3 regions of the Pandoraea sputorum genome follow, and region 3 is predicted to be linked to each of the others. Evidence: predicted binding sites of a transcription regulator. Region 3 holds the regulator's gene; each other region holds the start of a gene.
The links. The regulator FliA, encoded in region 3, starts transcription of late flagellar genes. The targets are predictions, from matches to a motif close to CTAAAGTTTNNNNNNNNNNNGCCGNTA.
Positions count from the first base shown of each region.

Region 1: NA29_RS11700 (Pvc16 family protein) is a predicted target of FliA. The motif match lies at 1,706-1,732, and genes of this name have one in related genera.
Region 2: NA29_RS16360 (FlxA-like family protein) is a predicted target of FliA. The motif match lies at 1,667-1,693, and genes of this name have one in related genera.

Region 1 covers NZ_CP010431.2:2,639,623-2,650,516, reverse strand. Annotated here, with positions in the region: gene NA29_RS11705 (hypothetical protein) at 14-955, opposite strand; gene NA29_RS11700 (Pvc16 family protein) at 970-1,545, opposite strand; gene NA29_RS11695 (ABC transporter ATP-binding protein) at 1,987-3,726, opposite strand; gene NA29_RS11690 (deaminase domain-containing protein) at 3,910-6,531, opposite strand; gene chrA (chromate efflux transporter) at 7,472-8,716, shown strand; gene NA29_RS11680 (penicillin acylase family protein) at 8,731-10,894, opposite strand, start outside.
Region 2 covers NZ_CP010431.2:3,702,775-3,713,668, forward strand. Annotated here, with positions in the region: gene mdtD (multidrug transporter subunit MdtD) at 1-837, opposite strand, end outside; gene NA29_RS16360 (FlxA-like family protein) at 1,051-1,608, opposite strand; gene NA29_RS16365 (sulfite exporter TauE/SafE family protein) at 1,743-2,525, opposite strand; gene NA29_RS16370 (aminotransferase-like domain-containing protein) at 2,729-4,072, shown strand; gene NA29_RS16375 (glycoside hydrolase family 15 protein) at 4,077-5,954, opposite strand; gene NA29_RS16380 (CaiB/BaiF CoA transferase family protein) at 6,340-7,587, opposite strand; gene NA29_RS16385 (enoyl-CoA hydratase/isomerase family protein) at 7,589-8,392, opposite strand; gene NA29_RS16390 (GntR family transcriptional regulator) at 8,579-9,253, shown strand; gene NA29_RS16395 (GntR family transcriptional regulator) at 9,261-9,980, opposite strand; gene NA29_RS16400 (2-keto-4-pentenoate hydratase) at 10,289-10,894, shown strand, end outside.
Region 3 covers NZ_CP010431.2:5,622,423-5,633,316, forward strand. Annotated here, with positions in the region: gene flgM (flagellar biosynthesis anti-sigma factor FlgM) at 126-461, shown strand; gene NA29_RS24940 (flagella synthesis protein FlgN) at 458-916, shown strand; gene dynB (dynobactin A family peptide antibiotic) at 1,900-2,103, opposite strand; gene NA29_RS24945 (SPASM domain-containing protein) at 2,106-2,666, opposite strand; gene NA29_RS24950 (radical SAM protein) at 2,673-3,350, opposite strand; gene NA29_RS24955 (RNA polymerase sigma factor FliA) at 3,543-4,271, opposite strand; gene NA29_RS24960 (MinD/ParA family ATP-binding protein) at 4,309-5,193, opposite strand; gene flhF (flagellar biosynthesis GTPase FlhF) at 5,186-6,451, opposite strand; gene flhA (flagellar biosynthesis protein FlhA) at 6,448-8,553, opposite strand; gene flhB (flagellar biosynthesis protein FlhB) at 8,557-9,708, opposite strand; gene cheZ (protein phosphatase CheZ) at 9,857-10,450, opposite strand; gene cheY (chemotaxis response regulator CheY) at 10,534-10,894, opposite strand, start outside.

The sequences.
Region 1 (10,894 bases), 2.8 Mb from region 3:
TCGGTCATCGATGTCAATTGATGTAGATCTCGGATACCAGTACTGCCCGGCTTTGCGCCGCTAGTTCAGCGTCCTGCGGTTTGTGCACCTTCGGCGTCTTCTGCGTCAGGCTGCCGATGTCGGCATTGGGCAGTCTCCGGATCAACACGCGTTCACCCGACCGGCCCCGTTCCCGCAACTGAAATCGCTGCGGGTATTGCTGCTGCATTGCAATTGCTTGCTCACTCTCGAAGATCACGGCGTGACGTCCGCCCGGACGTGCCTCGCGGCCTGCCGTGACAAAACTCACCTTTTCGTCCAGATCGACGATGTTCAGCGCGTGCGCGCCATCGGCGGCTTCCTCTGCATCCGCGCACACGTAGTAATAGCGCCAGCAACTCTCACGCGCGCCGAAATTCGCCACATAGTCGATGCCCCCCGGCTCGCTGCCCGCCACCTGATCGGCGAGGTCGATTTGCACGATCAGCACCGGCGCACTCACGCGATCGGCGCGTTCGAGATATGGCGCGAGCAATGGCGAATCGACGGGTACGACATCGCTGGCGTCGATGTAAGGTTGCGCATGCAGCCGACGTGCCGACGTCTGTCCATCGACGGGCACGCTCGCTACGCTGGTGACGAAGCACACAGACGCCCCGAGCTGCGCAGCCGGGCGTGTCGGTGACGTGTAAAGGGAAAATGCGGTGTCCTGCGCGTACCACTTGAACGTCGCCACGGCATCCCCGCGTCGGACGCCGTCGAGCAGAAGGTCTCGACGCTCGGCCGCGCAGAAAACCGCCACGCCCTGACGATGCGCACGCACGAGCAGGTCGCGGCGGCGCACCCACTCGGCGGTGTCCGACGTAGCCTCATGGCGAAGCCATAGGTGCGGCATCGTCCAGTAGGCGTGGGTGACGTCGATGGAAAACAGGCGTGTATAGCCCGGCACCACCGGCGTGGAAGCAGACGTGAGCATGCCCTCGATTCCGCTCAGTGACTAATCGCGGGGACCGGCGCACGCACGGTCGGCACGGTGCCGGTAATGTCGCCGGTATCCGGCGCCATCAGGCGAACCTTGTACAACACGGAAGGCAGATACTTGCCACCGAGCATCGTCCAGAGGTTGCTGAGTTCACGGATATCCAGATTCTCGATCTCGAGCATCAGCCGGTCGATACGCGGATCGAGCGACGGCGACGAGCGATGATCGAATACAGGATTGCGCTGGAAGAATGCGATGGCCGCAGAGATCAGCTTGAGCGAATCCTCGTAGTGACCACCCGAGAAATTAGCCGCCACCATGACATAGAGATTGAGATACAGCGGTGCCACGCCGAGCGACAGGCTCGATGCCCCCGCGTCGCCCGGAATGCCCTTGCGAACCGGGCCGGAGTCGCGCTCGATGTGTGTGAGCATCACGACCAGACGGTTGCTGGTGTTGGCGACAGCCTGACCGCTCACCTCGACCAGACCGGACATCGTCACGATGTCGCCGTCGAGCGTATACGTTTGTTTTAAGTGTTCGTTGAGCCGCCCCGCAAGGTGGCCCACAGCAGCGTTAATCATGGTCCCCGATACCCTTTCGCAATGCGGTTGCAAAATCTGATTCGGTACAGCACTTTCGACTACTGGAACTGGCGTGTCGCAAAATTTCTTACATCGTGTCGCATAGCGAAACACGACGATCTGGATTCCTGAGCGTTTTTGCACCGCCCGGAATGTTGGCTTTTGATTTTTTGCTGCGGAACTGTAGCACAAGCGCGTAGCGAATAGCGCGCTCGTGAAAATTCGTAATGAATTGGGCAGTCTTCCAAGGCAAACAGCCCACCGGCTATTGGACCGGTGGGCTGTGCATTTCGAGCGAGTTGAGATGTCCTGGCGCTCGCTCGGGACGACCGGCGACGGTTTGACGTTGCCCCACAGGTCATGTTCACGCGTTGGCGGCGTGTACACGAGGGTGGACTTCCGCCGGGGATGTAAGCGACAAAAAGGGGCAACGCCACCGGATCACGTTCGCCGGGCGAGCACTTCGTCTCTTGGCCCCGCGTCTACAACACGACCGCTTTCCATGACCACGATGGTGTCGAAGCGGCTCAGCAGACTCGGCCGGTGCACGGACGCCACGATGCATGCCGTCGGAAACGCGTCGTACATGCGGTCGAACACGCGCCCTTCGGCCAACGGATCGAGCGCGCTCGTCGGTTCGTCGAGCAGCAACAGCGAACTGCCCTGCGCCGCCAACGCACCGCGCGACAGCGCAAGCCGTTGGCGTTGACCACCGGAAAGATTGCTACCGCGCTCGTTGAGCGTGCTCGACAGGCCGTCCGGGAGATGTTGCAGCACGTCGTCGAATACGCCCGCATGCACAGCTGTCTGGAGCGCTTGTGCGTCAGCCGGTTCACCGAACGTCAGGTTCTCTTCAACGCTGGCTTCAAACACTTCGGTTTCCTGGGGAATCAGCGTCGCCAATGTGCGCAGATCCGACCAGTCGGTGGCGTTGCCGTCGCGTAGCAGTTCGCCGTGTTGCGGAAGGTACAGACCGGCAAGCGTTCGCAGCAACGTGCTTTTGCCACCGCCGCTCGGACCGATGAGCGCTACGCGCGACCCGCGCCGAAGCGTGAGGTCGACGCCGCGCAACCCGCCGCGCGCATCATCGGCATAATTCCACGAGACGTTACGCAACGTCAGCGTGCGCCACGGCGCGTCGGCGATGACCGCCGGGACGGCGGCATCCGGATCGCTCGGGGCGTCCCAGATCGGCTCGGCGCTGCCGTAGTCCGTGTGCATCCGCGCGAAGCTCTGGAAGTTCGACGCCATCGCACCGACCACCGTCGCCGCCTGCTGTGCGTACTGGTAGATCATGAACACCGTGCCGAGCATCACGGCCTGTCCCGGTACGCGCGACTGCAACACGTAGACCACGACGAGAATCCAGGTCAACCCCATGCCGAGGATGTCGACGGCGAACCACTTGCCTTCGTTGACCGTCACCGTTCGTCGCAGCGGCACCATCACGGCGTCCATCCGATGTCCGAGCAGCTTGCGCGATGCCGCCTGCAAGCGCAGACCGATCACCGTGCCCGCGTTGCCGACAAAATCGAGCAGCGCCGCTGCATAGCGACGCTCGGCATCGTTCTCGGCACGTGCGAGTTGCATCAGCACGCGGTCGAATCGAAGGATGATGATGGCGATGACGACATACCCGGTCACGGCGATCGCACCGCTGGTACGCGACAACAGCGCCAGCGCGACCAGCGGGCCGACGAAATTGAATACGCTTTGCAGATATCCGAACTGATTCTGGGCGAAGTCCGACAATGCGCGACTGGATTGCACGACGCGATGCTGCAACTCGCCAGAATGTCGTCCGTCTCGCCACGCCAGCGGCGCAACCGCAATGCGTGCATACAACTGATCGGCCAGACGCAAGCGCACCCGGACGCCGACATTGCGCTCAAGAATTCGCCCCGGGCCATGCAACAACCACGACAGGAGATAGATGCCGACGAGGTAGACGATCCAGCGTCCCGCGACCGTCATATCGCCCTGCTGAAGCGCATTGATGGCCTGCGCGGCAAGCCACGGCATGGTCAGCCGGAGCAGTTGTGCCGCCGAGAGCAACCCCGCTGCGCCCAGCAGATGCATACGTACGCCCTGCGCATGTCGCCACAGTGCGCGATACAGGTCACGGGCGGCACTGCCGAGTCCGATGGCGGGTTTGCGCGGGGAAGCCTCTGGCGCCGTCATGCGTTCTTCGTTCCTTATTGCAGAAATAGCTGAGATATCGCCGTCCGATGCAGACGTGATGCAGATGTCATGCAAGCGGGCCGCAGCACAAGCTGACGCCCCGGGAAAGCATCAGGCGTTGCGAGGCGCTGTAATGTGCAGCGCGAGCGGTCAATATAGGGGAAAAATCCGTAGACGTCCCGCTTAGAGGGTCGAATGCACGTGACTGTCGGGCGCGTGAGCAACTGCCCGGTCCCGCGGCAACCCGGTCACCGGGGCCTGCGTGAGGGCTAGTGCGTTCTCTGACGGTGTGCGGGTAAGCGGCCCGGATGCGACGTAGTAGAAGCGCAGCGCCGCATCGGGATAGTGGTAGGGCACCATCGCCAGGTTGACCGCGCAGGAGTCGCAGAATGGCATACGCGAGCACATCACGATCGAGCGCACGACGTTCTCGCCAGCCGGATGGTCCGCATAGATCTGAGCCAGAATCAGGCGCTCGGTGTCGAGCGTGCGCGACTTGGCCGTGCCTGACGCTGCGTGATACGTCGGCAGGTTGGCGTCGGCGACGACAAACCGCAACTCGGGTGGCTCGGTCGGGTGCGCCTGCGCTCGTGCTAGCGGGTCCTCGCCTTGCTGTGTGATGACGTTGTTCTCTCGTTCGAGATAAGCGCGCCCGGCATCGACGAATCGCACCGTCGGAGCGTTCGTCGGCAGCACACGCCGCTGGAGTCCGGAGAGGCAATAGTAGATCGTTCGCGTGCCGTCTGCGAGTGTGACTTCGGCGAGCGCGATATTGGCGTTCGTCGACACGTGACGCATTCGGTTGTCGACGTCACGAGCAGCCCGAGCCTTGCCCGACACCACCGATTGAAGATCTGGCATACCGGGGAAGACTTCCTCGAATAGTGCGAGTACATCGCGCGTCGTTTGCACGTCGCCGGTGAACGGCAGTTGCGACCATACCGCCAGTGGTGTCGGGCGCGATACGAAGTCGCGCGCCACTGCACCGATGAAAGCGTCCGCCTGACCGGGATAACGCTGCCAATGCGACCAGAGCCGGTTGAACATCGGAAGCAACGCCGGATCGACCTCGGGCGCTGAGCGCACGCGCGGACCGTCCACTTCATCAGCGTCTCCACCGTCGCCATTATTCGCACCTCGCGCTGACGCCACATGCCACTCGATGGCGTGCGTGAGCTGCCCGACCGCTTCGCGGGCCTCGGCGACGGACAGCGCAATGTCCTCCAGGCCGTGCCACACCTCGGACGGCGATGGCGCCTGCTCCCACATGCGCAGATACAGTTGCAGTAACGTGCGCGCCTCCCCGTACGAGATCGTTGGCAGAACACTGGCGTTCTCCGCCGCCGCACGATGATGCTGTGCGATCCAGTACTCACGGATATCGCGGTTCCCCGCGTGGCGATACTGCAAACGCACGCGCCGGGGTATCCCGCCCGCCTCTCCCACATTCCCGCCGGGCAACGCGAACCGGTAGTAGACCTCGCGCGACAACTGCACCACGCCGTGCAACACCTCGTGACGGTCGCGATACGTGCCGAAGGGCGCAGCGACATGCATGTTCCCGAGCGTGAGACGAACGCGGCGTCCCCCCATGGGGCCTGCCGTCGTGGCCTGCTCAAAGTAGCCGAGTTCGCCCTCCAGCTCTCGTGCGTAGACTTCACCTGGTACCAGTGGAGAGTTCGACGTCACCCGTGGCACGCCCTGCGCGTCGAATTCACCCAGACGTCCGAAAGCGAAGAACTGCCGACGTCCGTCCTCGGATTCGAACGGCTGCGAATACACCGCGACGCGCAGACGTGCCAGCGGAGAAGCCTCCAGCACCTGATGCTGTGTGATCGTTGCCCCCTGCTCGGTGACGGACACCTCGCCGTCCGGTTCAGTGTGGCACTCCAGACACATACCGTCGACATCGATGCCGACGCCGCGCGAAATGCGGCACAACGCGAGCGGTCCGAGTTCGTTGCGCATCTGGTCTAACGGACGCAGGTCGGAAGCGTGCTTGCGCGTGCGGGCGACGGTTGCGCCATATAGCGTGCCGTCGACGTCGAAGACCTTCACCCCGTTTTGCGTGAGGTCGGGCCGATACTCGACGTACACGTTCGGGGGCAAGACCCACTGCACGCCGCGTCCGAGCGGGCCGCTGAACGACTCGTGCGGGAACGTCGCCGGCGCGGGAGGCTGCGGCAAAGCGACAACATCGGAAACCTGTACGGGCCCCGAAGGCCAGAGGTGCCGCAGCAAAGCCATGGCATCGTTGTCGAACGTGCCTGCACCGATCACGGCAGCGAGGCACTCGAGACCGGAGGCGCGCAATCGCGTCGCCAGTGTCCGCGCCCCGCCAACGTCGTTCATCGCACTTCGCCGGAGACGCGACCCGAGCCTTTCATTCGACGGTTCGCCGCGAATCAGCGTCTCCAGAAGGATTTCGGCGACCTCCTCCATATCGGGCGATTCAAGCACAGGTGTGTCGGGCGACGGCCATCCCGGCGACACCGTCGCACCGGCACGCATCGATACGAACCGTACCGTGTCGGTGTCGTCGATCTTCTCGGCAATCGATGCCCAACGATCCCCCCAGAACAACGGTCCCAGTGTTCGCTTGATACATTCCGCGTCGGCCGGACTCTGCCCCCGGCAAGTCGGCAGCGGCACGACGAGTGCGGGCGCCTGAGCGGCGAGCGTGAGTGCGAACGGTCGCCAGCGACCCTGTTCGTCGCGTAGGTTAAGCGTGATACCGGACGGCGCGAAGTAGATGCTGGGCGGCGGCCAGCCCTTCGTTCCTTTGTGGGTAACACGTAGCGTCATGTACCGAGGGCGCAGCACCTCGGCGTTCGCGAACGCCTCGCGCGTTTCAGGGGGGCGGCAGCGACGGAATCACGGATCATGGCGACGACGACTCGCTGCAGGTCCTCGCGATAGGCGGATAGTCCCATGCGAAGCGCAGCTTCGCTATCGGCAGCGGGTGGCGAAATGCCAATCGCCGATGTTCTCGGTGACGGCAAACACTGGGATGCGACGTTCCCGTTTTCGTCAGGTGCCGGACGAAACTTCAGCAGTGTGCGAATACCTGCGATGGCCTGTGACTGCGCCAACGTCGCAGGGGGGTGCGTGCTGACGACGGGGAGCACCGTCTGACGCCTCCCCCTCGCACGCAAACCGGTGAAAGGACCTCGTGGCACGTCGGCCGCAGCTGCGTTGGCGACACTCGCGACACTCGCGAGCGCCAGAAATGTCAGCGCAAACGCAGCGCTCGCCGCCTGGCTGCGCACGTCCTCTCCTGGCGCACGTGACGATCCCACTTCGCCGCGCTGCGCCCGTGCGCTGTTGTGCAGCGGTCTGCGAGGCAATGCGCGCCCCGCGCCCCAGTCGTCCGCGAGGGCATGGCAACGCCTGCGCGGTGGCGCATCGCGCTTATGGGCGTTTGGCCGATGGGCATGGTGTGGCATCGATGGATGCATGCGAGTCATGGAACGTCTCTCCTGGGCGTCGGGCCGCCAGCGGCCGCCGTGCGAAGGCACGACAGATCGCCGCTCGCGACACGGAAACAAACGCTATCGCGCCGAGGCTCCACACGATTGCTGAAACGAACCGCGAACTGTTCGGGAATAGACGATTGCCCCAACCGCATTGCACGATTGGGAGACCTGTGACAAACCACCGCGACCGGCAGCACATCTCGCCGCGTGGCCGCGTGACATCCGGACGTGCTACCGTCGTGACATCGACACTATCTCCCGAACCCGCCGTGCCCGAACCGTCTTCGTCCGACCTCACACCGCCTTCGACCACGGCCACCGGACCGCGTGCTGCACTCGACGTACTCCGCGCGTTCCTCGTGCTTGGGCTGACCAGCTTCGGCGGTCCCGTCGCACACATCGGTTACTTTCGCCGCGAATTCGTCACGCGACGCCGGTGGCTTGACGACGCAAGCTTCGTCGATCTGGTCGGCTTGTGTCAGTTCCTGCCCGGTCCAGCGAGCAGTCAGGTCGGCTTTTCCATCGGGTTGCTGCGCGCCGGATGGCTCGGCGGTCTTGCGGCATGGTGCGGTTTTACGCTGCCGTCGGTGTGCCTGTTGCTCTTGTTCTCCGTACTCGCGCCACATCTCGGTGGCACGGTCGGCGACGGCGTTCTGCACGGTCTGAAGCTGGTAGCGGTGGCTGTCGTGGCGCAAGCCGTCTGGGACATGGCACGACGGCTATGCGCCGACGTACGGCGAGCGGGTATCGCGCTGGCGGCGATTGCGGTCCTTGCACTGACGACGACGGTCTTCGCGCAGCTCATCGTGATCGTTTTCGGCGCGGCGCTCGGCTACGGGCTGCTTCGCACATCGAACGCCACCCCGGCATCTCCCGACGTACCGACACTGCGATTCCACATTTCTCACACGGCGAGCGTGGCGTCTCTCGTGCTCTTCGCCGCACTGCTGGTTGGCCTGCCACTCGTGCATCAGTGGACGAACGGCCGGGCCATCGCCATCTTTGACGGCTTCTACCGCTCGGGCGCGCTGGTCTTCGGCGGCGGCCACGTCGTGTTACCGCTGCTTCAGGCGCAGACAGTCACGACAGGATGGGTGTCGGCGAACGACTTTCTCGCTGGCTACGGCGCGGCGCAGGCCGTGCCCGGCCCGTTGTTTACTTTCGCGTCGTATCTCGGGTGGATGGCGGGCGCACCGTCCCATTCGTGGCTAGGCGCGACACTCGCCACGCTCGGCGTATTCCTTCCGGGACTGCTGCTGGTGATCGCAGCGCTCCCGCATTGGCAGACGCTTCGGACTCGTCCGTCAACAGCAGCCATGCTCGCGGGCATCAATGCCGCGGTCGTGGGGATTCTGGCATCGGCATTGTATTCGCCGGTGTGGACCAGCGCCGTTCACAGCGCTGCCGATGTCGCGCTCGCCATCGTTGCCTTCGTGCTACTGGTCCGGTGGAAAACCCCGCCGCTGGCGGTCGTCGCGTTGTGCGTGATCGCCGGTGCGACGGGGTTGGCCTGACGGCTTAGTGCGACTTATTCACTGTCTGACACCCGCTCGATACGCAGTCGCTCCACCGACTTTGCCGCCCGGTTCACGTCCGCCGTGTCGTGCCACAGGGGCTTCCGGCCGAACGACGTGTACATCTCCACCTGATCCGCATAGTGCGGCGAGCGAGTGCCGTCCGGCGCGATGAAGCCGCTCTGTCCCGGTGCGACGACGTCGAACGCTTCGACCTTCGCGGCGCTATCCTTCGGTCCGAACACGATCAGATCGTTCTCCGTGCCCCGGTTCATGTAGACGGGCGTGCGCACCGCTTCGTTCGCGTTGGCCTGCGGCACGCCGAAGAAGTTGTTGGCGCGGAACGTCAGCGGCACGGTGGGCGCGCGCCACGTGGCCATGTCGGGGCCAAGCTTCGTCTTGAGCGACGCGATGGTGTCGTCCAGCGCCGCCAGAATGACGTCGTCCTGACGCTTGCCGTCGAAGATATCGAACGTTTGCGGCACGCTTGCCTTGTCACCGCGCAGCGCCTCGTACAACACCTTGCTGCCGTTGCCGATATTGAGCGACCCCGTCGGGCCGTCCTGCGGGGCGGCGTAACCGCTTGCCAGGAACCACTTGTCGTACGGCGCGGGAACGACCTGACCGAGCGTACGCTTGAGCATGGCGCTCAGCCACGCGTCCATGACGGCCGGACCTGCTGTGTCGTAATGCCCCGTGTGCTTCTCATCACGACTCAGGCCATTCCATGCGGTCAGTTGCATAGCGAGTTGACGGCGTGCGTCGCTGGCCGGGAGGTTCGCCGTCGCGCGTTCGATGAACGGCAGGAAGTGACGACGATTGACGTCCACCGCACTCGTATCCTTGAGGATCTGCCACATCTCGTCGACACCGAGCTTGTCGTGCGCTTCGATCCGTTTGTCGATCTCGACCACGCGGTCCGCGCCGCCCCACAGGAACGCAAACAAATCGCTCGCCGGGTACCCCTTCTGTGGCGAATTGTTCCAGTTGGCGATCCAGCCCTGCTTCGGGTTGTAGACCTTCGGGTTGGTGGAAAACGGCAGCAGTCCCTTCCAGTCCCACTCGCCGGTACCCGGCACCGGCAGACGCGGATCATGGCCAGGCTGACGCGCCGGATAAGCGCCCGTGTGGACGTAGCCGATATTGCCGGACACGTCGGCGTAGTACCAGTTAATGGTCAACGCGTGACGCGCGGCCTGCGCCGTCCACGACTTCCAGTCCTGCGCCTGCGCCTGATGCGTCCACGCGAGCAGCGACTGCACTTCGAGGCCATCCCACGCGCGCGCCTTGGCGTAGGCAATCGGCTGCTTAGCGTCGCGTTGCATCACGATGCCATGCACGGTCCGATACACCTCCTGCACGACCGGCGCCCCGCCCTTCACCTTGATGATATCGACGCGCTTTTCCATGTCGTGCCACTGACCGTTGTGGAAGTAGCGGTTCGGATTGGCCGGGTCGAGCTTCTCCGCATAGATGTCGATGTCGTCGCCGAAGCCCGCCGTCGAGCCCCAGGACACCTTGCCGTTATGACCGAACAGAATGCAGGGGTAGCCGAACGGCGTATTGCCGACGAGATCGAAGCCCGCGCCATGCAGGCCGATGCCATAGGTGTAGGCCGGTGCAAACCAGCCGAACTGCGGGCCGTTGAGCATGATTGCGCGAGCGTCGCGTGCTTTGCCCTTGCCGACGATCCACATATTGCTCGTCGTGGGGAAACCGGCGAGACCCGGCTGGCCCGACTCGGCAAATTGCGCGAGCATCGTCGCGGCATTGGTTTCTGTGTCCTCATGCAGAAGCCCGCCGTCGTTGCCGCGTGCCAGTCGCGCGAACATCGGCGCCGGTCCGTCGTAGCGTGCGAGGGGTTGCATGGCCGCGCCGGTCGCCGGGCCGACCTTCACCGGATAGACGCCGTCCGACGCGGGTACCGTCGACGGCGCATCCGGATTGACGATCCACTTCAGCTCGTTGAACAACGCCATACCCTTCTGCGCACCGTACTTGTCCTTGAGTGCGGTGACCAACGCAAGGTTGTCGATCTCGCTCGTCGCATCGGAGAAGCGATTCGCCATCGTCCCCACGAAGACCATGGCGACGTCGAACGCGTCCCAGTTCGTCGGCTGGAAACCGAAGTCGTTGAATTGCCTGGGCATGCGCTGGTCCGGCTTCGCGCGGATCTGC
Region 2 (10,894 bases), 1.9 Mb from region 3:
ACTGCTGCCGATGCGCGCGACCAGATTGCCCAGCAAGCCGAGACTGAAGCTGCGTGTCTCGAACAGTTCCAGCGGGAACAACGGCGCAGCGCGACGGCGGGCGTACGGCCAGTAACCGAGCGTCGTCGCAACGCAAAGCAGCGCGAGGACAGCAGACGGCGCCCATCCGGCCTCCGAGAACGGATGATCCAACGCGAGCGTGAACGACACCATCGCCACCGACAGCAAGGCGAACCCACACCAGTCGAAACCGGTATCGATGACTTCGTCCTTCGTGGGACGCGGCAGGTAATGACGCACGGCGAGGCTACCGATCAGGCCGATGGGCACATTGATGAGGAAGATCCAGTGCCACGACGCCACCTGCACCAGCCAGCCGCCCAGCACCGGACCGATCATCGGGCCGACCTGCCCCGCAATCGACACAAAGGCGAGCGCCGCCAGATACTCCCCGGCCGGGAATGTGCGCAGCACGGCAAGACGTCCGATGGGCAGCAGCATCGAGCCGCCCGCGCCTTGCAGCACTCGCGCGACCACGAGTTGCGGCAGCGTGTGCGCCATCGCACAGGCAATCGAGCCGAGCACGAACAGCAGAATCGCCACGAAGTACACGCGTCGCGTGCCGAAGCGGTCGGCCAGCCATCCCGACGCGGGCGTCAGCATGGCCATCGTAAGCGAGTAGGAGACGACCACCGGCTGCATGCGCAGCGGGTTCTCGCCAAGACTCGCGGCCATGGCAGGCAGCGCCGTATTGACGATGGTCGTATCGAGCGCCTGCATGAAAAAGCCCGCCGCGACAATCCATAGCAGGGCGGTGAGCGTCTTGTCTTGCTTCATGCGGCACGGGGACGAGGCGCAGCGGTCAGCCGGGCCTCGGAGATGAATTAAGCGAGAGCAGAATTTTAGCGCGCTTCGGGCGCGCGGATCGTTGCACGTTTTGCAGCAATCGATCCGCGCGGCGCATTACTGCGATAAGGACGATGTATAGCGCGAAGATGTACAGCGGGACGATGCACAGCGATCAGGCCAACGAAAGCGGCGATCCGTTTTTCAGGCGGTCGTGTTGACGTTGTTGCCGGTGGGCTTGGCCGGGCCCATCAGCGCGAGGATCTGTGCCTGAATCGACATGGCCTGAGAGGACAGCAGGTTCATTTGCTGCAGCTTGTCTTCGGGCGGGAGACGGTCGTTCGCGCGCACGGCATCCAGTTGCTTCATCACCTTCGCGAGCATTTCCTTCAGCTTCTTGATGGTCTGCGAAACGATCTCGTTGCCGGAACCCGCGCCGTCCGTCTCGCTCATTGCCTGCCCCTGCTGCTTGGCGCTTTGGTTGACTGAGCGCAGGTCCACCAGCGTTTTGTCGCCCAGACGGCTCACGCCGTTGTTCTCGGCGGCGTCGGTGGACGTGGCATCGGTGTTGGCGACGGTCGGTTGGGCCGCGTCGTCTGCACCGGCCGACTTCGTCGAGGCCGCCTGATTGACGGTGCCCGTCGCGGCTGCCGTCCTGGCTGCCGCCTGCGCCTTATCCGCCTGCTGTTGCTGGATATGCGACTGCCAGATCTCGAGCATGCTGGACGTCGCGTTGCCCTTGGTCGGAATAATGGTCGTCATGGAGCGAGGGGTCTCCGTGGAATGGGGGAAATGAAAGAAAGTAAGGATTCGAAAGTATTACGGCATATTTCACGAAACACTTTAATTCCTGACATCCCACCTACATTCCGTCCCTCGCATCGCTGCCATGAGATTCAAACAAGATAGCCGGAGATGCCGTCCCACAGCAGCTTGACCGCCGTGACGACCAGCAGTGCGTAGCAAGCCCGGTAAATCTGACGTTGATCCAGACGCGCGTGCAATCGCCAGCCCGAGAACACGCCCACAGGAATGGCGAAGAGGCAAATCCCCATGAGCGCCCAAACCGACTGTGTCGGACGAACCAGCAGGAGCCACGGCACCGCTTTCGTCGCATTGCCGACGGTGAAGAACAGGCTGGTGGTTCCGGCATACACCTCCTTGCTCAGACCCAGCGGCAGCAGATACATCGCAAGCGGCGGTCCACCGGAGTGCGCAACCATCGTCGTCACCCCAGACGCCACGCCAGCCGTAATCGCCTTCGGCGTCGACCGTTCGCGCACCACCTGCTTCGCACCCGTGATCAGCCAGAGCCCCACGAACGCCAATGTGATAAGCGCCATCACGATGGAGATGGCGCGATGGTCAAGCACCCGGAACAGTAAGTAGCCCATCGCAATCCCCGCGAGCAACCCGGGCACCAGCCGCGCCAGGTCGGGGCGCGACCACGTCGACGGCTTCCAATAGCGCAGTGCAAACAGATCCATCGCGATAAACAATGGCGCGAGCAAGCCACCCGCGCTCACCGGGTCCATCACACACGACAGAAGCGGAATGCCGACGATAGAGAAGCCACCGCCGAAGGCACCCTTCATAAACGAAATCAGGAACACGGCGACGAACGCCACGACGACGGTTGCAAGCGTCAGTTCCGGAACGAACGAGGACAACGCCATCATGCCCTCCGCAGTAACGTCGACGCACCCGTCTTCGGCAACGTCGACAAAGCCGCGCAGCGCGCGAGGAAACACAGCATGGCAAACACGGAGTCTCTCCAAAATGACCAAACCTGCGGCGCGAAGGTTATCGCCGGGGACAGGTGCAATCAGAATGCTCCGATGTTAAATTCGGTGCAATTAAAACATTGTTCTCGGTGCAATATATGACGAAGGCTGAATATCTGACGCTTGCCGACCAGATTGCGACGGACATTGCGCAGGGTGTGCTCAGGCCCGGCGACCGGCTCCCGCCGCAGCGCGACTTTGCCGATCTGCACGGCATTGCTGCTTCGACGGCAAGCCGCGTTTACGCCGAATTGCTCCGGCGCGGCCTGGTCGTCGGCGAGGTCGGCCGGGGAACGTATGTATCCGGCGAAGCAAAACGGGGGGTCGCGGCACCGGGCGAGCCGCGCGGTGTTCGCATCGATCTGGAGTTCAATTTCCCGATTCTCCCGGTGCAATCGGCATTAATCGCGAAGAGTCTCGCCGGGCTGGAGCGGCCGCTCGACCTCGAACTGGCGTTGCGTCCTGCCACCAGTCACGGCACGTCTGCCGTGCGTAACACCGCGGCGGCCTTTCTCGCGACAGGACCGTGGACGCCATCCCCGGATCAACTCGTCTTCACCGGTGCCGGACGGCAAAGCATCGCCGCAGCACTCGCCGCCGTCGTGCCACCGGGCGCACGCTGCGGCGTCGAGATGCTCACTTATCCGTTTATCAAAGGCATTGCGGCGCGATTGGGCATCGCATTGGTGCCGCTGGCGATGGATGAGTCCGGCGTGCGTCCCGAGGCGGTGCAGCGCGCGCATCGTGAGGGCAATCTCTCGGCGATCTACCTTCAGCCGACGATTCAAAGTCCGCTGGGAATGACGATGCCTTCGATGCGGCGCGCCGAGCTGCTGCGCATCGTCGAAAAACTGAACATCACGGTGATCGAAGACAATGTCTATGGCTTTCTCGACGACGCAATGCCGCTTGCCGCAGATGCGCCCGACCATTGCATCGTGGTCGACAGTCTGTCGAAGAAGGTCGCGCCGGGGCTTAATCTGGGATTTCTCGTGACGCCACCGCGACTGCGGGACAGCGTGATGGCCGCCGTGCGCTCAGGGGGATGGACCGCGTCGGGCTACGCCTTCGCCGCCGCGCAACGCATGATGAGCGACGGCACCGTCGATACGCTCGTGCAACTCAAACGACAAGACGCACGCGCTCGCCAGCAAATCGCTGCTGACTGCCTCGCGCAGTTCGACGTGCGCACCAGCGGCAAGAGCTATCACCTCTGGCTGACGCTTCCCGCGCACTGGCGCTCGCAGATGCTGGTGGCCGCGGCCGCCCGACATGACATCGGGCTGACGCCGTCGACCACGTTTGCCGTTTCACACGGTCATGCGCCCAACGCCGTGCGACTCGCGCTGGCGGGACCGTCCCTCGAATTGCTCGACACAGGATTGCGCACGCTCGCCGACATTCTGAACGCGAAGGAAGACGATTTCGACCTGACGGAATGAGGCATCAGGCTCTGACCGCCTTATCCGCCCGGTATCCCACATGCTCGTAGCGCGCTTCGTCGTCGGTCTCTCGCGCATCGGCGTCGTCGACCCGGTCGTCGTCAGCGAGGGCATCCAGACGAATCGCCGCATGCACGAGCGCGATATGCGAAAACGCCTGCGGGAAGTTGCCGACCTGACGCTCATGCGTGGTGTCGTACTCCTCGGCCAGCAGACCGACGTCGTTGCGCAACGACAGCAACCGCTCGAACAACGCCCGGGCATCGCGATGACGCCCGATCATCACGAGGCAATCGACCATCCAGAAGCTGCACGCGAGGAACGCGCCCTCGCCTGCCGGTAACCCGTCGTCCACGCGACTCGTGCGGTAACGCTGCACCAGCCCGTCGCGCATCAGCTCGCGCTCGACCGCCTCGATGGTGCCGATCACGCGCGGATCTTCGGGGGGCAAGAACCCCACGAGCGGAATCATCAGCACGCTTGCGTCCATCTCCGACGAGCCGTACGCCTGCATGAACGCATTGCGCTGCTTGTCGAAGCCGTTGGCGCAAACATCGGCGTGAATCTCCTTGCACAGCCGACGCCAGTGGTCCACCGGCCCCGGCAAACCGAAACGCTCGGCCGACTTGATCGCGCGATCGAATGCGACCCACGCCATCACCTTCGAATACGTGAAGTGCTGACGGCCACCCCGCACTTCCCAAATGCCCTCGTCCGGCTCGCGCCACACGGTTTCGAGATGCGCAACAAGCTTCGTCTGCACCTCCCAGGTGGCGTCGACCGGCGGCAATCCACCGAGACGGGACTGATGCAGCGCGTCCATCACTTCACCGTAGACGTCCAACTGCAACTGGCCCACCGCACCGTTGCCGACCCGCACCGGCTTCGCGCCTTCGTAGCCCGGCAACCAGTCGACTTCCCATTCCGGCAGACGCCGCTCGCCGGACAAGCCGTACATGATCTGCACTTGCGACGGCGCGCCCGCCACCGCACGCACGAGCCAGTGACTCCAGTCGTTCGCCTCGGTGTAATAACCGCCGAGCATGAGCGCCTGCAACGTGAGCGTGGCGTCGCGCAGCCAGCAATAGCGATAGTCCCAGTTACGCTCCCCGCCCAATTGTTCCGGCAGCGATGTCGTAGGTGCCGCAACCACGCCGCCCGTCGGCACGAAGGTGAGCGCCTTGAGCACGATGAGGGAGCGACGAATCGCAGACGACCATCGTCCGTCGAGCTGACAGCGATTGGCCCAGGTGCGCCAGTAGCGTTCGGTGTCCGTGAGCGCGGCCAGCGGATCGATCTCGCGGGGATCGGCGTGATGCGACGGCACGCGCGAGAGCACGAACGGCACCGTCTCGCCCGCCTTCACCTCGAAGCGCGCGCGCAGGCTACCCGGCACATCCTGAATCTCGACGGGCGTGCGCATGACGACCTTATCCGGCCCGGCGATAAGACGCATGCCAGGGCCGGTCGGGTCATCGGCATCGAGCGGACGCGACCACGGCACCGATGCGCCGTAGTCGAAGCGCAGGATCAGCTCCATCGACATCGTCACGGTGCCGTGCACGCCCTTCACCAGACGCACCAGATCGGCCGCACCATCGCGCAACGGCATGAAGTCGATCACGGCGACGCAGCCTTCCACCGTCTCGAAACGCGTCTCGAGAATCAGCGTGTCGTCGTGGTAACGGCGTGTGGAAGTGGCGCGCGGATCTTCGGGAGCGATTCGCCAGCGACCATGCTCGGGGCCGCCGAGCAACGCGGCGAAGCACGCCGGGGAATCGAAGTACGGCCAGCAGAGCCAGTCGATGGAGCCGTCGCGCGCGACCAGCGCGGCGCTTCGGCAGTCGCCAATCATTGCGTAATCTTCAATACGTGCCGGCATGCTCACCTCGCGAACAGGAGAGAACCAACGCCCCCGATGCCGTCACCGTGCGCGACGTCGTCGCCTGTGACCGGGGGAGCGCAAGCGTATGAGGTCCAATGGTACGCGTCTCGCGGACGTAGGACCACCTTGCGGGCGGTGCAATGGGCGAATTGCCAGGGATTCTGCCAAGGGTCATGCCTTCCCTCCTTACGACGTTGCGTCGGGTCGGATTGATCGGGGCGGGCGACCGCTCCACTTCGCGCGCGTCGTCGCGAAATGAAAATGTCGTCGGCCAGTTCAAAAACCGACCGACGACCGGGAAGGAAGTTCGCTGAAATTGCCGCTCGGTGACGTTTCGCGGGTCAACTCGCGGAGAATCCGCATCGCGGCAACGAGACTTACATCATGCCGTCACCGTGGCGCCCTCTTCCAGTGCATGCACCGCTCCTTGCGCGATCAGCTCGCGTACATGAGCGGCGTCGAATCCATATTCGGCCAACACTTCGGACGTGTGTTCACCCAGACGCGGTGCAGGTCCGCCAGTGCACTTCGGCGTCTCCGAGAATCGAATCGGCAGGCCGATGCTGCGCGTGGGGCCATCGAGCGGATGCTGCGTTTGCACCACCATCTCGCGCGCCACGATCTGCGGATGCGACACGGCTTCGGATATTGCCAGCACCGGCCCGACCGGCAGACCGACCGCATCGAGTCGTTCCACCCAGCGCTGCGTCGTATCACGCATGAGGTAGACGGTGAGGCGCTCGACGAGTTCGTCGCGATGGGCGGTACGTCCCGCATTGGTGGCGAAGCGCGGATCCCCTGCGATTTCCGGCGCGTCGAGCACTTGCAGCAAACGCTCGTAATTGGCCTGATTCGCGGCACCGATGTTGATCCAGCCGTCCTGCGTGCGAAACGCCTGATACGGCGTGCTCGTCGGATTAGCGGAGCCGAACTTCGGCGGATTCTCGCCGATGGCGAAGAAGTTCGCAGCGGCCCAGTACATCTGCTGAAATCCCGCTTCGAGCAGCGATGTATCCACGATCTGCCCTTGCCCGGTGCGCAAACGATGTGCGTAGGCGGCCGAGATGCCGAGCGCCGCCAGAATGCCTGCGTTGATGTCGGCAATCGGCGAACCGGCCTTGATCGGCGCTTGCCCCGGTTCACCCGTCACACTCATCAACCCCGACAGGCCCTGCGCGATCAGATCGAATCCGCCTTTGTCGGCGTAAGGCCCCGTGCGTCCGTAGCCCGAGATGGAACAGTAGATCAGCCCCGGGTTGGCTTCGCGCAACGTGTCATAGCCGAGGCCCAGCTTTTCCATCGTGCCCTTGCGATAGTTCTCGGTGACGACGTCGGCACTCGCGAGCATCTTGCGCAACACAGCCTTGCCGCCATCGGTCTTGAGATTGAGCGCGATACCGCGCTTGTTGCGGTTGAGCATCATGAACGACGCCGACTCGCCGTGCGAGAGGATCGGCGCGAATCGGCGTGCATCGTCGCCATCCATCTTTTCTACCTTGACGACGTCGGCGCCCATGTCCGCGAGCATCATCCCGCACACCGGGCCGGACATGATGTGCGACAGCTCGATCACCTTGACGCCCTGCAACGGGCCGCTTTTATTTGCCATGTCGGCTTGCTTGTCGGTCATCTCAGCGGCCCTCGAATACCGGCATCGTCTTCGCAAGGAACGCGCGATAGCCCGCCTGAAAATCGGCAGTGCCGAAGCACGCGAACCCTTCGTCGATCTGCGCGGGCGTGAGAGGCTTGCCGCTCACCAACTCACGCACGAAGCGCTTGTGCCAGCGCGCGACGAGCGGCGCACCGGCGGCGATGCGATCGGCCGTCGCGAGCGCTTCGCGAGTGACGTCGCTATCCGCCACCACACGCGTGACAGCCCCGATGCGCAGCGCTTCCTGCGCGTCGAAAATGCGGCCTTCGAGCAGAATCTCCAGCGCCTTGGTCGGACCGAGCAGGCGCACGAGGCCGGACAGTTCCGCGTGCGCCATCACCAGACCGAGCTTGTTGATCGGCGCGCCGAAGCGACTCGACTCGCCGCAAATGCGGATGTCGCACGACGCGGCAATCTCCATGCCGCCCCCCACGCAGATGCCATGAATCATGGCGACGAGCGGCACCGGGCAGTTCGTCAGCGCATCGAGCGTGCGATGCATGAGCGCGCCATACGTTCGCGCCTGCTCCACGTTGGCGCGATCGGTCTCGAACTCGGCGATGTCGTTGCCCGGTGCGAAGGCCTTTTCACCTGCGCCGCGCAACACGATGCAGCGCACGTCAGGCGACTCGGACAACGTCAGAATCGTGTCGCCCAACGCCTGCCACATCGGCTTGGTCAGCGCATTGAGCTTTTCGGGACGGTTGAGCGTGACCAGCGCAATCGCGCCGTGTCGCTCGGTCAGAACGGTCGATGTCACATTGCCTCCTGGAGTCGCCGACATGTGTGTGACGTCGGCGGATAACGATTTTTGGTATACCAATTTTTCGTTAACGATAGGAGCAGACACCTTCGATTGACAAGTATCAATCGAAAAAATCAGGGTTAACGTTGAAAAGCAGGCGATTGCGGATTGACGCTTTCGGTCATCGACATCAAAATTGGCATTCCAATTTCAATATCCCCGCACATGAGCACCACCGCTTCGCTGAACGCCGCCGCGTACGACGCCCTCAAGGCACGCATCGTGCGTGGTGACCTGCGCCCCGGCGCACCGTTGTCCGAGCGCGCGTTGTGCGACGAGCTCGCGGTGTCGCGCACGCCACTGCGCGAGGCGCTCAAGCGGCTGGCCAACGAAGGACTGGTGGAAATCTCCGAGACACGGCGGGCACGTGTGGCGCGGGTGAGCGTCGATGAAGTCGTGAACCTGCTGGCGGTGATGGCAGTGTTGGAAGGGCTCTCGGGAGAGCAGGCGTGCGAGAAGGCCTCGGAGGCCGACCTCGACGAACTCACCCGGCTACAAGACGAGATGGAGTCAGCGTACGCACGCACCGATCACGCCGCCTACTTCGCACTCAATCAGCAGATCCACCTCAGCATTCTGCGCATGGCGGACAACGGACCGCTGGCCGAGTACTTCCACAATCTCAACGCGCGCTTACGCCATGTACGGGAGCGTCTGACGCCAACGCCCGAGCGGTGGCGCCAGGCCGTGGACGAGCATGCGGAGATGCTGGCGTTGCTGCGCCGACGCGATGCAAAGCGACTGCGCACCTTGATGGAAGCGCACTTGCGCAGCAAGACGGACGCCTATGTGGCAGCCATGCTTAACGAAGGGCTCGTGAGCATGAGTCGCGCCGCCTGAGAGAAGATCAGGCCGCCACGCGCTTGTTGGCAAGCACCGCGGCACACTTCGCCATCAGGTGCACGCGCAGCAGTCGGCCGAGCGTGGCGCCGTCGCGCTGACGCAAAGCATGCAGTATCTCGACGTGCTCTTCGATAGCCCGATCCCACTTCCCCGCATGCAGGTTGGAGCGAAAGCGCAGCGCCTGAAGCCGGTGATTGACCGACTGATACATCTGCGTGAGCGCTGGATTACGCGCCGCGGCGTTGATTCGGTCGTGAATGCGCTGATTGCAGTCGAAGTAGCCCGATAGATCGCCATTGGCATGGCAGGCGTCCATCGCACTATGGAGCTCCTGAATCTCCTCGATCTCCGCTTGCGTGATGCGCTGACACGCCAGCTCACCGGCCAGCGCTTCCAGACCGCTCAGGAGTTCGAAGGCATCGGAAATATCGCTCGCGGACAACGTCACGACGCGCGCCCCGCGATTCGGCAGCAGATCGATCAGACGCTCGACGGCGAGCATCTTCAGCGCCTCGCGCAACGGCGTGCGCGACACGCCCAGTTGCTCGCACAGCGCACGTTCGTTCAGGTGAGAGCCGGGCGGCAGAACGCCCTCGGTAATCATCTTGCGCAGCCTGTCCATCACAGCAAGATGCAGCGCCTGACGGCTGATCGGTTGACTCCCGCCCGTGTCTGGCGGATGAATAGCGGGGTCGCGTACGGCGTTCAATGTCACGGAGTGCATAAGCTTGCCCTGGTCATTCGTTTTAGGAAGAAAGACAGCGACTGCCTGCAAAGCACCTTCTTGGACGACGGCATACCCGACCGAAGCCCCGCCACACGAAATATTTCGGCTTGCGATGAAATATTACGAAATATTACGAAGCCCGATTCTCGCAGATCGATGCAGTTTTGACTACGTTATGTGGTGTTTTCACTGAGTACGCGACATGTTTGCGCCGCACCGCAACATGCCCGGATTTTGGATACGATGTGGACAACTGTCGTTGGCAATTGACTGACGCAGCGCCCTTCCCTCTGGAGATTTGCAAGATGTTCGAGACCCAACCCGCCGTCGAGTCGCTGGCTCGCCTGCTCGCCGACACGCGCCGTGGCGACACGCCTATCGATTCGCCTGCCCCGGCGCTGTTGCCGGTCGACGCCAACGCCGCCTACGCCGTGCAACTGCGCACCCTCGATCTGCTCGGCGATACGATTGCGGCATGGAAAGTAGGCGCGAAAACCCCGACGGACCTGCCCAACTGCGCGCCGATTCCGGCGTCGGTGGTCAGCAATACTGGCGGTGCACTGGCGTTGAACGACTTCTTCCGCCCCGGGCTCGAACTGGAAATCGCCTTCCGTCTTTCGCGCGACATCAAGCCGGGCCGCTATGAAGAACGCGAAGCCATGATGTTCGTGGACGACATGCTAGCCACCATCGAAATCACCGACAGCCGTTTCGCGGAGAAGGGACTCGACAGCCGCTATGCGCTGGCCGACCTTCAGAACAACGGGGCGCTCGTGATCGGCAGCGGTCGCGGATACGAGGCAGGTTTCGATTACTCGCGCCCGAAAGCCGTGTTCTCGCTCGACGGTCGCGACATCACGCCCGCCAAGGTCTTCAACACGGGCGGCGACCCGCGCACGCTCCTCACGTGG
Region 3 (10,894 bases):
TAATCGCTCACTTACGTTAAGTATTCGCTGAAATCACCCGGGCACTTGAACTGGTAACAGGATGTTACTTGCCTAAAGTTATGGCGGATAATGCCGTTACACAGGCAGGTTTCTGGGGAAAGCACATGAAAATCGAACCACCCGCCAATCCGCTGACTGGTGTCGGCGCGAGCAAGGCGACGACGGATCGGACGACGGCCGGCGCTGTGACTACCGACGCTGGCGCGGCACCTGCTGCGAGCGCTGGTGGCGCGAGCGTGAGCACGAGCGCCTTGTCGTCGGAGATGCGTGCCTTGCAGGAAGCGCTGGCAGCGACCGGCACCGCTGACATCGACGTTGCGAAGGTTGCGGCGATCAAGACGGCGATCGCTAACGGCCAGCTGGCTATTGATACCTCCAAGATTGCGGACGGTCTGATCTCGACCGCACGCGATTTGCTCTCTGCGCAATCGAAGTCATGACCACCGACGCCCTGCTGAACGCCCTGACTGCTGAGACTGCCGCGATCGGCACGTTTTCGACATTGCTCGGGGAAGAACAGCAGGCATTGGTCAACGGCACGCTCGACGCGTTGCCGGATCTGACTGAACGTAAGACACGCGCTGTCGCGGAGCTGTCCGCGCTCGGTCGTGAGCGCGATGCGCAGTTGAAAGCGTTGGGCTACTCGCCTGACGAAGCGGGCGCCACGGCAGCCGCAGCCGCCGACCCCAAGGTCGACGCAGCGTGGAAGGCCCTGCTTGCCGCCGCCGCCGAGGCCAAGCGCGCCAACGACACGAACGGCCTGCTCATCAACACCCGCCTGACTTACACCCAGCAAGCCCTGAACGTCCTCTACGGCCCGGGCAACAACACCCCGCTCTACGGCCCCGACGGCCGCACCACCCCGCGCTCAAGCGGGGGGAGTGTTACGGCTTAACGCCGACTTATCGCCCTCAGGTCAGCGGCGGCATAGGCACGGCTTCGCCGCTCGCCTGCATATCCGAAACGACATTTCTTACAGCCGCTTGGATTCGCCCGAGCGCGCGTTCGGGCGACACGTCCAGCCACGACATCGACGGAAACTCGGCGCAAAGTCCGACGTGCTCACCATCGTCTGCCGACTACTTAATTTGGTACTGGTATCCATAACAGCAGTCCATCATTTCGATGTGTCTGAGACTGGGGCGAAGTCGTTCAACATTTCACGGCAATAAGCGGGCGTTCTTTTTTCACAAATGGGTCGATACCGGCAGCTTGGCTGGGTATGCGAACGCAATAGGTCCCGTGAGGTGACCGGATTCTCTCAACTCTTGATCCATCTGGCCGCATCTCGCTAGAGACAGTCCCCGACACCCAACCTTTCCCGAGCGCCGACTCAAACGCCTGAGCGACGGAGTTTGTGATCACGTGACTTTTCCCCATCACTCTTTCGTCAGCGACGCTCGATTGATCTCTCACGGCACGTGTTGTCATATCCACTTCATTTTTGTTCTGCTGCGAGCGGACAGCGCTTTGGACTGACTGCCGCCAATCGCCTAACGGCGTTTCCTCTCGCTCCGGCACAACTGTCCGCTCAATCGCTGAAAGATTTGTTCGCGGACGCCTAACCACCGTCGGTGCCTTCGAGGGCACATTCGCTGACTTCCTCCTCGCAAGGCGCGACTGTTCTGGTGATTGCAACGGCTTCGTATCGGATTCAATCGAAAGATGAGGCACTTCGACGAAGGTGACGATAAGCGCCTGGGGCGGTACGCGCTTCGCTAAAGTACCTCCCCAGGATAAGAACCAGAGAAAAAGTGCGATATGCAATGCGGCAGATGTCGCCACACCGAACATCAGAAGACGTTGATCATGTCCGCGCTTAGACATCAGGTGAGAATCGCCGCCCCGGCGTCTATCGTCCGTCGAAAGGAATCGCGTTTATCTGGCGTCCTTGAAGTAATGATATGTGTGGACATTGCCGTTCCAGTGATACGAACACGCGGTTTCCCTATCGGCCTGATTTCGATAGCGATCCGGCATTGCCTGCCCGGGCTTGAATGAAGCTCGCGCGTCACCACCAAATGAATCCAATAACGCCTGATTCCATACGGGAGTCTCAGAATCCGAAGCTCTTGAATGCATACTTAGCCCTCTCTAATCGAGTGAATGGGAATAACTTTGGGGGGTTCTTTGGTTGCGGTCTGTTTGAAGGGAACCAGAGCAGGATCCAATCCGTCGGTCATGTGCCAAGGGTTCCGAGTTCCGGGAGCGATGGAGTGCTTCGCCAGCCGACCAGCAACATGTTCGTAAATCTCAAACAGGCCGGGACAATAGAAGTCACGCGAATTTATGTTTCCCGTGAATTTGTAGGCTCTCGACATACATCCGCCGTGACATACGTGCTGCCATTTGCATTCGGCACATTGAGGGTCCACGGCTCTATTTCGGAATGTCGTCGAACGCTCATCGTTCACGATGTCAACAAGCGGCGCATCACCAATGTTCCCGAGCTTCGCAGCAGGGTTGCCGGACAATGACGCGCAGGGATAGACGTCCCCAATTGGGTCGACCGACAGGTTGAAGTCGGCACAATTCGACATCCCTATACAGTCCGCGGCCTTCCCATAGAGAATCGCCCGCGTCTTAACGACGAAATCATGCCCGTATACATAGCCGTCCTTGGCATCTATCCACTCGTCGTACATGGAAATTCAAGCGCGCGCGTATTCCTGAGGGGTGATGCTGAGTTCGTCGTAGTGGTCGCGCGCCGACCCTGACAAGGTCAATGGAATGACGTTAAACCCGAGATGGTTGTCCGATAGAAAACGCAAAATTTCTTGCGTCCGATCAATCGTGGCCCGACTGAGGACAATGCATACGCCGGGATTGAGGCCAACGGCCCTAAGGACCTGAATGGCTTTCCACGTTTTGGCAAACGATCCTGCACCTGAACGATAGACACGGAATCGGTCGTTGATCTCCTCGGGGCCGTCGAGAGAAAGGCTCACGTTGAACCCCTCTTTCGCGAAGAACTCTGCCCACCGGGAGTCGATAAGGGTGCCGTTCGTTTGAACGCTATTCGTAAAGCGGACACCGCTCGCGAATTCCGATTGGAATGAAACGATGCTCTCGAAGAATTCCCTTCCTGCGACTAACGGCTCGCCGCCGTGCCAAATGAAATCGACTTCGTCGACGCTCTCATATTGCTTCGCCAACTCGAGCGTCTCTCGAATCGTGACTCCAAGAGTCTCCGCGGCCATGACAGGCTTGCGAACGTCGTCGTTATAGCAATACGTACACGCCAAGTTACAAATGTGTGTGGGCTTTACTACGTTAACCAGTCGCATATCCCCCCCGGTGAAATACGTTGTACGCGGCCGCCTCGACATCGGGGGGATTTGCTAAGCCGTTAGCAGCAGAATAGCGCGGCTATGCTCGTAGCGAGCTTGGGAATTTTCCGTTGAACTTTACTGGCCGCGTGCACAATAGCGTCGCCCTGCGGGAAACAAAAAACCCCGGGGCGCTTGCGCGTCACCGGGGGCTTTGTTCAGGAGGTTTTCTTACGCAGATCTATTGGTCGTTCAATTCGCCGAAGTCCAGGCCTTCTCACGCAGCGTCGCGCGCAAGCGCGAGATCGCCTGGCTGTGCAACTGACACACGCGGGACTCGCTGACTTCGAGCACGGCGCCGATTTCGCGCAGGTTCAATCCCTGCTCGTAGTACAGGCTCATCAGCAACTTCTCGCGCTCGGGCAAACGGTCGATGGCGTCCACGACGCCGCCGCGCAAACCTTCGTCGAGCAGCATCGTCAGCGGATCCGCACCCGGGTCCGCGCAAATGCGGTCGATGAACGGCTCTTCGTCTGCCGCTTCGAAGTCTTCGTAATAGATCAGTTGGCAGCCGTGCACATCCTGCAGCATCTGCTGATACTCGGTCAGCCCGATCGACATCTCGCCCGCAATCTCGCTCTCGGACGGACCCCGGCCCAGCCGCTGCTCCAGACGCTGCACCGCCTTCTCGATCTCGCGCGCCGTCTTGCGAATGCCGCGCGATGCCCAGTCCAGCTCGCGCAACTCGTCAAGCATCGCCCCGCGAATGCGCTGGCTCGCGTACGTTTCGAACTGCGCGCCCTGCGTCTCCTGATACCGGTTCGCCGCATCGAGCAGCCCCAGCATGCCAGCCTGAATCAGATCTTCCAATTCCACGCTTGCCGGCAGCTTCGCCATCAATTGCAGCGCCAGGCGGCGCACCAACGGCGCGTATTGGGTCAGCGTGTCGTTCGTGTCGACCTTCCCGCGCGCGGTATACATGTTTCCCTCCGCTTCCTCTCGACGCGTGCCGTGACGCTCAGGCCGTGTGCGCGCTCACCGCGCCCACGCCATGCGTCATCTCGGCACCGCGATCGCCGCCGCAATCGCCCACCTGACCGATCCCGGCACCCAACGCCGCCGGTCCCGTATCCCGAATGGCCAACGGCCAATGCATCACCTGCGCCGCCAACTGACGATAAGCCACCGCCGCCGGCGCCATCGGAAACGCATCGACCACGGTGCGCGTTAATTGCCGCGCCCGCATGACCTGACGGTCCGACGGCACATGTCCGGCCAACTCCAGCGACACCGCCAGATAACGACTCGCCGTCGTGGCCAGATTGCGGCACACGACGCGTGCCTCCATATCCTCCGCCCGGTTCACCAACACCCGGAACTGCGCCAGCGCATATTCGTAATGCGCCTGTTTGATCCACGAGTACGCGCCCGTAATCGACGCCGGTTCACAGCCGAGCACCACCAGCACGTCATGCGCATGCGCCGCCAACGGGCTCAGCACACCACCGGCATGCGTGCAGTCGACGATCACGACGTCCGGCTCGCCAACGGTCAGCACCGGCAGTGCACGCTGCGGATCGATCCGCTCGGGATGACGATGCGCCACAGGCACCAGCACCACGTTGTCGCGCGTGTGCACACGCACCGCGTCGGGCGAAATGCGCCCTGCCAGCACATCGTGGATGTCACCGCGCAATGGCAGACCGAGCGCCGGTGCTGCATGGCCGCTCTCGTCGGCCAGCACGACATCCTGACCGTGATGAGCCAGCGCACTGGCCAGATTCAACGCAACACTCGTCTGACCGGCTTCAGGCGCACTTCCTACCACCGCGACGATGCGCGTGGTATGGCGCGCCACCAGTCGGCGCAGCCCTTCAGCTTGATCGAGTACGAGTTTAACCAAAGCAGGCCTCGCCTGAAGGTTGTGCGGGTGCGAACAGCCCGCTGTAATTGGGATCGACCCCGCGCACCACTGCCGGCAAATCTTCCTCGGACGGCACGAACGGCGACCCCGTCACCGGCGCAGACAACGCCGTGTCGATCAAAAATTGCCGGTCCGCGACGTGCAGGTTTTCCGGTACGCGCTGCCCCGTCGAGACGTAATGCACCGGCAGACGGTGACGAATCACCGTGTCGAGCACCGAACCCAGGTTGGTCGTCTCGTCGAGTTTCGTCAGAATACACCCCGCCAGATCGCCACCGCCCTCGGCGCTCGCACTGCGATAGGCGTGCACCACTTCGTTGAGCGTGTCGCCGTGGCTCGTGGCGTTGAGCAACAGCAGACGCTGCACCGGCGTCTCCGCCCCGCACAGCATCGCCACCTGCTCCGGTACAGTGCGATCGCGCTGGCTCATGCCAACCGTGTCGATCAGCACCATGTGCTTGTTGCGCAGTTCGGTCAGCGCCAGACGCAGATCCGTTGCGTCCTTCACCGCATGCACCGTCACGCCCAGAATCTTGCCGTAGATGCGCAACTGCTCATGGCCGCCGATACGATAACTGTCGGTCGTGAGCAGTGCGAGCTTCTCCGCGCCATGACGCATCACGCAACGCGCCGCGAGCTTGGCCGTGGTCGTGGTCTTGCCCACGCCGGTCGGCCCCATGAGCGCATACACGCCGCCGCGATCCATCAATTCGTCTTCGTTCGGCATGATGGGCAGATTGCGCTTGAGCGCATTCTTCACCCAGTCCAGACCGTTCTCGCGGTCGCTGCCTTCCGGCAGATGCTCCAGCAGCGCACGGCCGAGCTGCGCCGAGAAGCCCGCCGCGAGCAATGTGCGCAGAATCTCGCCCTGCGCCGGTGAACGACGTTGCTTGTCGTTCCACACAAGACCCGCGACCTGCTCTTCGAGCAATCCGCGCATGCTTTGCAACTCGCCCATCATCGACTGCGCGAAAGCGCTCGTCGCGGCGATGTCGTTCGCGGCGACGGCAGGACTCGCCACGGGCGCCGGGGCCGGTGCAGCAGGACGGGGACGCGGACGATGCGTCGGCATGTCGCCGCCGGCGAGCGCGTCCAGATCCTCTTCCGCCAACGCCACGATCTCGACGCCGTTGGCGACCGAGCGATTGGACAATACGACCGCGTCGGGTCCGATTTCCTCGCGAATCTGGCGCAGTGCGTCGCGGCACGTGCCCGCAAAGAATTTCCGAATCTTCACGCTTGACCTCCGATGAGTGCCGTCATTTTCACGTTACGGGTGTCTGGCACTTCCGCATACGACAAAACCTTGAGCTGCGGCAGGCTGCGGCGCAGGAAGCGCGAGAGCAGCGAACGCAGCGGATGTTGAACCAACAATACCGACGGCAGACCCTGACGCTCCTGACGCGTCACGGCGGCCTGGGTTTCACGCAGCAGCGTATCGGCGAGGCCCGGCTCCAGGCCAGTGCCACCGCCGGCCGACAACGCCTGCGTGAGAATTCGTTCGAGATTGGCGTCGAGCCCCACCACTTCCAGATCGCCACTGCCCGGGAACACGCTCTGCGTGATCGCGCGGCCCAGCGACAGTCGCACCAGCGCCGTGAGGTCGTACGGATCCTGCACACGTGCACCATGCTCGGCGATGGTATCGATGATGGTGCGCATGTCGCGAATCGGCACCTGCTCTTCGAGCAGGTTCTGCAACACCTTCTGCAGCGTGGTGAGGGCGATGGTCTTGGGCACCAGATCTTCGATGAGCTTCGGCGCGTCCTTGCCGATGCGCTCGATAAGCTGTTGCACTTCCTGACGTCCCAGCAATTCGTGGGCGTGGGCGTTGATCAGGTGATTCAGGTGGGTCGCCACGACCGTACCGGCATCGACCACGGTGTAGCCGTACGCCTGCGCCTGATCGCGTTGGCCGACGTCGATCCACGTGGCGGGCAGACCGAAGGCGGGGTCTCGCGTCGGCGTGCCTTGCAGCGGTGCGCTGACCTGTCCCGGGTCGATGGCCAGCAATTGGCCCGGGTACGCTTCGCCTTCGCCGATGATCACGCCCTTGAGCGTGATGCGGTACTGGTTCGGACGCAGCTCCAGATTGTCGCGGATGTGCACCACCGGTGCGAGGAAACCGATCTCCTGCGCGAACTTCTTGCGGATGCCCTTGATACGCTTGAGCAGTTCGCCATCCTGATTGCGGTCGACGAGCGGGATCAGGCGATAGCCGACTTCAAGCCCCAGCGGGTCGACCAGCGCCACGTCGTCCCACGACGCTTCGGCCACTTCGGGCGCTGCGGTCGCGGCGACCGGCGTCGGACGCGTCGCCTGCACCTTGGCAGCGGCCGCCTTGCGGAACTGCCAGCGGGCCAGCGCGCCCAGACCCAGCGCGAGCAGCAGGAAGGCAAAGTGCGGCATGCCTGGAATCAGGCCCATCAAGCCCAGAATCGCGGCCGTAATGCCCAGCACCTGCGGGTTGTTGAAGAGTTGCGAGACGACCTGCTGGCCAACGTCTTCATCCGTCGCCACTCGCGAGACCACCACACCGGCGGCCGTCGAGATCACCAGTGCCGGGATCTGCGCGACGAGACCGTCACCGATGGTCAGCAGCGTGTAGTTCTTGGCGGCGGTCGCGAGATCCAGATTGTGCTGAACCACACCGACGATCAGCCCGCCGATGATGTTGATCAGCATGATCAACAGGCCAGCGACCGCGTCACCGCGCACGAACTTGGACGCGCCGTCCATCGAACCGTAGAAGTCGGCTTCCTGCGCAATCACTTTACGACGGTTGCGCGCTTCCTCTTCCCCGATCAGCCCGGCGTTCAGGTCGGCGTCGATGGCCATCTGCTTACCGGGCATGGCGTCGAGGGTAAAACGCGCGCCCACTTCCGCGATACGCCCCGCGCCCTTCGTGATCACCATGAAGTTGATGACCACGAGGATGATGAACACCACGATACCGACGGCGTAGTTGCCGCCCACCAGGAAGTGGCCGAACGCCTCGATCACCTTACCGGCAGCGTCCGGGCCGGTGTGGCCTTCGAGCAACACCACGCGCGTGGACGCCACGTTCAGCGACAGACGCAGCAACGTGGAGAACAGCAACACGCTCGGGAACGCCGCGAAGTCGAGCGGCTTCTGCGTGTACATGGACACCAGCAACACCATCACCGCGAGGGCGATGTTGAACGTGAACAACAGATCCAGGATGAACGGCGGCAGCGGGAGGATCATCATGCCCAGAATCATGATGATCAGCACCGGCGCGGCGAGCGACTTCAAGTTGCCGCCGAGGAGCAGTTGCGACGCACGCAATAGCTGGTTCGCGCGAGGGTTGAGGTTCATTCGTTACACTCGTTTCGACCCGAGGCGCCGGGGCGCGTCGAGCTCAGTCGGCACGGGCAGATCCGACGGGGTCAGCGGCTCGATGCCCCCCTCGGTACGCCAGCGGCGAAGCTGGAAGACCCACGCCAGCACTTCGGCCACGGCCGTGTACAGCGTGGCCGGGATTTCGTGACCGATTTCCACGTGGCGATGCAGCGCACGGGCCAGTGGCGGGGCTTCGAGGATCGGGATGCGGTGCTCGGCCCCCATCTCACGGATTCGTTGCGCGACCAGATCGGTGCCCTTGGCGAGCACACGCGGCGCGCGCATGTTGTCCTTGTATTCGAGGGCGACGGCAAAGTGCGTCGGGTTCGTCACGATCACGTCGGCCTTGGGCACGTCCTGCATCATGCGCCGGCGCGCAGCCTGACGCTGCAACTGACGGATCTGCGCCTTAACGTGCGGATCGCCCTCGGTTTCCTTGTTTTCCTGACGCACTTCCTCTTTGGTCATGCGCAGTTTCTTGTAGTGCTGCCACAGCTGGAACGGGATATCGATGGCGGCCACCAGCAGCAGCGACGCCACAATAAACGCGCAGCACACCACGATCATCTCGCCCACATACGGCAGCGCCACGCGCGGCGACTGCGTCATCAGGCCCATCACGGCGTCTTTGTCGCGGGCGATGGCCCAGTACGCCACGCCACCTACGAGCACAGTCTTGGCCACGGCCTTGACCAGCTCGACCAGCCCTTGCGTGGAGAACATGCGGCCCAGTCCCTTGAGCGGGTTCAGGCGACCAAAGTTGGGGGCGAGCGATTTGGTGGTGAACAGCCAGCCGCCCAGCGCCATCGGTGCAACGATGGCCGCGATCACGAGGGCGGCGAAGAGCGGCGCGATGACCATGAGCGCGTCCGCGCCCGAGTGCGCGGCGTACGACAGCATGCGGCGCGTGTCCATCGCCGTGCCCGGCTCGAACTGCATGCCGTGGCGCATCAACTGGGCGAATCCCTGCGAGATACGGTCGGCCGTCATCCACATCCCGGCGACACCGGCGGCCAGCAGGGCGAACGTCGAAAGCTCGCGCGAACGCGCGACCTGCCCTTCCTCGCGCGCCTTCTCCAGACGCCGGGGAGTGGGTGATTCCGACTTTTCGAGATCGCTTTCCTCAGCCATGCCCTATCCACAGCGGGCGGACGAACCCACCCTATCGCGACCGATTATGGCCGTAACCGTCAAGTCACAAAGGGGGGAATAGAGGCGGGATTGGGCGGTATTTCGCGCAAGCGCGATTCCGCCAGCCGGGGCACGGCTGGCGGCGGGGTCAGAAACCGAGGCTGGCGAGCAGGTCGTCGACCTGTCCCTGATCGGCCACGATGTCGGTGCGGCCTTCCTTTTTGACCTGCGGCCCGTTGAGCAGCGAGTCTTCGGCTTCCTTGCGCTTCTCGGGCGGCATGTTCTCGAGCAGCGTCTGGACCAGGTGCTTCTCGATCTCCTGCACCACCTCCATGATCTTCTTGATCACCTGCCCGGTCAGATCCTGGAAGTCCTGCGCCATCATGATTTCCATCAGATGGTTGTTGGTCGCGCGGGTGTCGTCCGGCACGCGACGCAGGTAGGTGCGGGTCTCGGTGACGAGCTGGCGCGCGTCCTCGAGTTCCAGCGGCTGATCGAACCACTTGGCCCAGCGCGCGTCGAGCGCATTGGCGTCCGCTTCGAGGCGGTCCTGAATGGGCTTGGCCAGCTCGATGGCCGTCAGCGCCCGCACGGCCGCCTGTTCCGTCATGGTCGCGACGTAGTTCAGACGGTCGCGGGCATCGGGAATCGCCTCGGCGGCCTGCTCCAGTTGCTTGTCCAGACCGAGTTCACGCAGATTGTCGCGCAGCATGCGCGTCAACTGCCCGACGCGCATCAGCATGCGCTCCGCCGGATCTGCCTCGCCGGTCACGTAAGCGCCGCCCGGCTCACCCGGCCATTCAGTGCTCGACTCGTGGGTCACGTTCAGGCCCCCGTTTTTTCCATTTTTTCGAAGATCTTGCCCAGCTTCTCATCGAGGGTCGCGGCCGTGAACGGCTTGACCACATACCCGCTCGCCCCCGCCTGAGCGGCGGCGATGATGTTTTCCTTCTTGGCTTCGGCCGTGACCATCAGCACCGGCAGCTTGGCCAGGTTCGGGTCGGCACGGATCGTCTGGAGCATCGTCAGACCGTCCATGTTCGGCATGTTCCAGTCGGACACCACGAATTCGAAGCTACCGCCGCGCAGCTTGGCCAGCGCCGCCACACCGTCTTCCGCTTCGTCGACATTGGAGAAACCCAGCTCCTTGAGCAGGTTTCGCACAATGCGGCGCATCGTCGGAAAA